2 regions of the Geobacillus sp. BMUD genome follow, and region 2 is predicted to be linked to the other one. Evidence: a T-box and tRNA genes for the amino acid it is inferred to sense, from the RefSeq annotation. Region 2 holds a T-box; the other holds one or more tRNA genes.
The links. The T-box of region 2 lies ahead of leuS (leucine--tRNA ligase). A T-box ahead of a tRNA ligase gene usually reads a tRNA of that ligase, here a tRNA-Leu.
Positions count from the first base shown of each region.

Region 1: it encodes a tRNA-Leu, which carries the amino acid that the T-box ahead of leuS (leucine--tRNA ligase) is inferred to sense. The anticodon was not compared.

Region 1 is NZ_SDLA01000007.1:526-2,882, reverse strand. Features, by position in the region: tRNA gene ETC05_RS09610 (tRNA-Asn) at 1-62, opposite strand, end outside; tRNA gene ETC05_RS09605 (tRNA-Ile) at 241-314, opposite strand; tRNA gene ETC05_RS09600 (tRNA-Gly) at 324-394, opposite strand; tRNA gene ETC05_RS09595 (tRNA-His) at 572-644, opposite strand; tRNA gene ETC05_RS09590 (tRNA-Thr) at 658-733, opposite strand; tRNA gene ETC05_RS09585 (tRNA-Ser) at 773-863, opposite strand; tRNA gene ETC05_RS09580 (tRNA-Ile) at 883-959, opposite strand; tRNA gene ETC05_RS09575 (tRNA-Met) at 968-1,041, opposite strand; tRNA gene ETC05_RS09570 (tRNA-Ala) at 1,063-1,135, opposite strand; tRNA gene ETC05_RS09565 (tRNA-Pro) at 1,144-1,217, opposite strand; tRNA gene ETC05_RS09560 (tRNA-Arg) at 1,224-1,297, opposite strand; tRNA gene ETC05_RS09555 (tRNA-Leu) at 1,303-1,388, opposite strand; tRNA gene ETC05_RS09550 (tRNA-Gly) at 1,394-1,468, opposite strand; tRNA gene ETC05_RS09545 (tRNA-Lys) at 1,476-1,548, opposite strand; tRNA gene ETC05_RS09540 (tRNA-Thr) at 1,723-1,795, opposite strand; tRNA gene ETC05_RS09535 (tRNA-Phe) at 1,810-1,885, opposite strand; tRNA gene ETC05_RS09530 (tRNA-Asp) at 2,088-2,163, opposite strand; tRNA gene ETC05_RS09525 (tRNA-Met) at 2,168-2,244, opposite strand.
Region 2 is NZ_SDLA01000002.1:391,040-393,396, forward strand. Features, by position in the region: gene leuS (leucine--tRNA ligase) at 1-971, opposite strand, end outside; T-box leader at 1,053-1,273, opposite strand; gene ETC05_RS05670 (MDR family MFS transporter) at 1,342-2,357, opposite strand, start outside.

The DNA.
Region 1 (2,357 bases), on a different contig from region 2:
AGGATTCGAACCTACGACCTACCGGTTAACAGCCGGTTGCTCTACCGCTGAGCTATTGCGGAATAATTAAGAAACATTCTTCAAACTTATTCTATCCCTTCCTCTACCAGCTGATTCAAGGATAACGGATGCGTCGGAGCAATAATGCAAATGCTCGTCGCCCGCTGTTGCTGTGGAACGATGGAACATTATTCGCACACTATTATAACAAATAGTCAAAAAACACTCAATGGGAAATAATGGGCCTAAGTGGACTTGAACCACCGACCTCACGCTTATCAGGCGTGCGCTCTAACCAGCTGAGCTATAGGCCCACCATCAAAAGCGGGTGATGGGAATCGAACCCACGACATCAGCTTGGAAGGCTGAGGTTTTACCACTAAACTACACCCGCACATGATTTTGATTGAATACCCACCACGCTTTTTCCATGCCTCTTCCTCTTCCAGCCTATTCAAGAAAGCTGGATGCGTCGAGGCAACTCGAAGCCAATTCGATGATGCCGATGCTCGTGGCTGAGGTTTTACCACTAAACTACACCCGCATATAACGAATAAAATATAAAGAAAAGGGCGACTAGTGGGAATCGAACCCACGCATGCCAGAGCCACAATCTGGTGCGTTAACCACTTCGCCATAGTCGCCGTAGCCGTATACTGGTGCCGGCTGCAGGACTTGAACCCGCAACCTACTGATTACAAGTCAGTTGCTCTACCAATTGAGCTAAGCCGGCATGATTCAAACACATTCACACTTCATCCGACACAAAGCATGGCGGAGGAGGAGGGATTCGAACCCCCGCGCGCCTTGCGGCGCCTCTCGGTTTTCAAGACCGACCCCTTCAACCACTTGGGTACTCCTCCAAAAAAGCAACAATAATAATGGTGGACCTTGTAGGACTCGAACCTACGACCGGACGGTTATGAGCCGTCTGCTCTAACCAGCTGAGCTAAAGGTCCGACAATAGTGGCGGTGGAGGGGATCGAACCCCCGACCTCACGGGTATGAACCGTACGCTCTAGCCAGCTGAGCTACACCGCCAAATTGAATAAGGTTAAAAGGTGGAGCCTATCGGGATCGAACCGATGACCTCCTGCGTGCAAAGCAGGCGCTCTCCCAGCTGAGCTAAGGCCCCATGATAAATCGGGAAGACAGGATTTGAACCTGCGACCTCACGGACCCGAACCGTGTGCTCTACCAAGCTGAGCTACTTCCCGATAAAACGCGCTCGAGAGGATTCGAACCCCTAACCTTCTGATCCGTAGTCAGATGCTCTATCCAATTGAGCTACGAGCGCACAAGTGCCGAGGGCCGGACTCGAACCGGCACGGTAGTTACCTACCCCAGGATTTTAAGTCCTGTGCGTCTGCCAATTCCGCCACCCCGGCGGAAGTGGAGCGGAAGACGGGGCTCGAACCCGCGACCCCCACCTTGGCAAGGTGGTGTTCTACCGCTGAACTACTTCCGCAAGACGATGAGCCATGGAGGACTCGAACCTCCGACCCTCTGATTAAAAGTCAGATGCTCTACCTACTGAGCTAATGGCTCGTGGTTAGGTATACACTTCAGATATTTGACGATGTCCCTTCCTCTGCTAGCTGATTCGACGGTGTCCAGTGCGTCGGGACAACTCGAAGCAATCCCGAAGATGCATCGCTCGTTACTGAGCTAATGGCTCACGATTGCTGGTTTAATGGCTTAAGGATTTAGTAAGGAATAGAATGCCGGCTGCAGGACTTGAACCCGCAACCTACTGATTACAAGTCAGTTGCTCTACCAATTGAGCTAAGCCGGCATGTATATCTTATATGGTGGCTCGGGACGGAATCGAACCGCCGACACAAGGATTTTCAGTCCTTTGCTCTACCGACTGAGCTACCGAGCCATATGTTATTTTTTAACTCGCTCGTTGAATTTCTCTGTGCCTCTTCCTCTACTAGCCGATTCAAGGAAGTGTAATGCGTCGAGGCAACTCGCAGCTGACTCGATGATGCTGATGCTCGTCTCTACCGACTGAGCTACCGAGCCATATTTTCCTTTTCATCGATTGCCGAGTCAATTCTCCATCTTTCACGATTTTGAAGCAATGGCGGTCCCGACGGGACTCGAACCCGCGATCTCCTGCGTGACAGGCAGGCATGTTAACCACTACACTACGGGACCATATTGGTTGCGGGGGCAGGATTTGAACCTGCGACCTTCGGGTTATGAGCCCGACGAGCTACCGGACTGCTCCACCCCGCGACGATAAAAGATAAATTTGTTTCGATCATGCACTGAGTATCGTTTAAACGTTTGTTGCCTCTTCCTCTGCCAGCTGATTCAAAGATGCCCGATGCGTCGAGGCAACTCCCGGC
Region 2 (2,357 bases):
TCGGCGATCCAAATCGGAAGCCGCTCGCCGGTGACCGGATGAATGGCGTACGCGCCGGTGAACACGCCCGTTTTTTCTTTCGCCAAATCGGTGCGCTCGAGATCGCTTTTGCTTTGAATTTCTTTCAAATAGGCGTCAACGGCCGGCTTTTGCTCCGGCGTGGTGATTTTCTCCACAAGCGGATGCTCGGGCGCCAAGACGGTGTACGTCGCGCCAAAGAGCGTATCCGGACGGGTCGTGAAGACGGTGAACGTCTCGTCATGGCCGTCGACGGCGAACTCGATTTCCGCTCCTTCCGAGCGGCCGATCCAGTTGCGCTGCATCTCCTTGATGCTTTCCGGCCAGTCGAGCTCCTCTAAATCTTCAAGCAGGCGGTCGGCGTACGCGGTGATTTTCAGCATCCATTGCCGCATCGGCTTGCGGATGACCGGATGCCCGCCGCGCTCGCTCCGGCCGTTGATCACTTCCTCGTTCGCCAGCACCGTGCCGAGCGCCGGACACCAGTTGACCGGCACCTCATCCATATACGCAAGCCCTTTTTCGTACAGTTTCAAGAAAATCCACTGCGTCCATTTGTAATAGTTCGGATCGGTCGTGTTAATTTCGCGATCCCAATCGTACGAAAAGCCAAGCGATTTAATTTGCCGGCGGAAGTTGTCGATGTTTTTTTGCGTAAACTCGGCCGGGTCGTTTCCAGTATCGAGCGCATACTGCTCGGCCGGCAACCCGAACGCGTCCCAGCCCATCGGATGAAGGACATTGTACCCTTGCATCCGCTTCATGCGCGCCAAAATGTCGGTCGCCGTATACCCTTCCGGATGGCCGACGTGCAAGCCGGCGCCGGACGGATACGGGAACATGTCGAGCACGTAAAACTTCGGTTTGTCGTCATCATCGGGCGTGCGGAACGTTTTGTTTTTCTCCCAATAGTCCTGCCATTTTTTTTCGATTTCGCGGTGGTTGAAGCTCATCGCAGCACTCCTCCTATCAAGATTCTGCTTCTACTTGCATCATGGACGAAAGTATGTACAAAAAAACCTCCCATCCCCACGCAAAGGGACGAGAGGCGCGCTTCCCGCGGTACCACCCTTTTTGGCGCGCACATGGCGCACCCGCTTTCTTCCTTAACGCGGATGGACGGCCGGCGCTGTCGATGACCGTTCACGCCGGCAACTCCGAGGCGAGTTCACGGGCCGACTTCGGTTGACTCGCACCATCCGTCAACTCTCTGCCGTCCGTCAAGCCCGCTACTGCTCCTCTTCACCGTTGTTCGCTTTGTTGTTTCGAATGGCAAACTTATTATTATTTTAAAAAATTTGTCGATCAATTGCAAGTTGAAACCTATATGGTCGCAGCCGTTTTTTCTCCCGCCTTTTCCGTCGGCCTCGGCAGCCAGCGGTCGTACAAAAGTGATGCGGCCACCGCCAACAGGGCAAACGCGACGAGCATCCCAATGAGCAGCTTCATTCCGAAGGCGTCAGCAATCCAACCACCGATGACCGGTCCAATCATCCGTCCGGCCGTGGCCGTACCGTTGACGATGCCTTGGTACAACCCAGCCTTCCCTTGCGGCGCCAATTCGTTCACCACTGCCGGAATCGCTGGCCAGACGATCATTTCGGCGATGGTGAGGACCACCATGGAGGCGGCAAACTCAACAAGGGAATCGGCGCCAAACAGCATCGCAAACGAGACGGCGAAAATGGCAAACCCGATCACCGTTTGTCGTTTCATCCCCGGCATGAAGCGGTGGATCACCCACGACAGCACGGGCTGGGCCAAGACGATCAACGCGCCGTTGATCGTCCAAAGCAAGCTGTACTGCCCGACCGGTATCTCGAGCTCGCGCGTATAGGCGGCGATCGTCGTCGACCATTGGACATAGCTTAACCAACATAGTCCATAGCCGGCGCAAAGGAGGGCGAGCGCCCAGCCCACGGCACGGGATGGCGCTTTTTCCGCTTCTGCCGGCCGTTTCGTTCGCGCCGGGGGCAAAAGCGGGATGCACCGCAATCCGACCGTGACGATCGCCAAAAACGCCGCATAAAGCAATAGATTGGCCAAAAACACGAACGAGAACGAATACGAAGCGACAAACCCGCCAAGCGCCGAACCGACGGCAACGCCGATATTTTGCGCGACATACAAGGCGTTGAACGCCCGCCGCCCCCCTTCGGGCCAAATCGCCCCGGCGTACGCCGACGCCGCCGGAAAGACGACGCCGCTGCCGATGCCGACAAGCGCCAAAAACACCGCATAATGCGGCCAGCCGTGCCAAACGTTCAACCCCGCAAGCGCGGCCATCGTCAACACCGCTCCGGCCAACAAAACGCGAAACCCGCCGATCCGGTCAAACA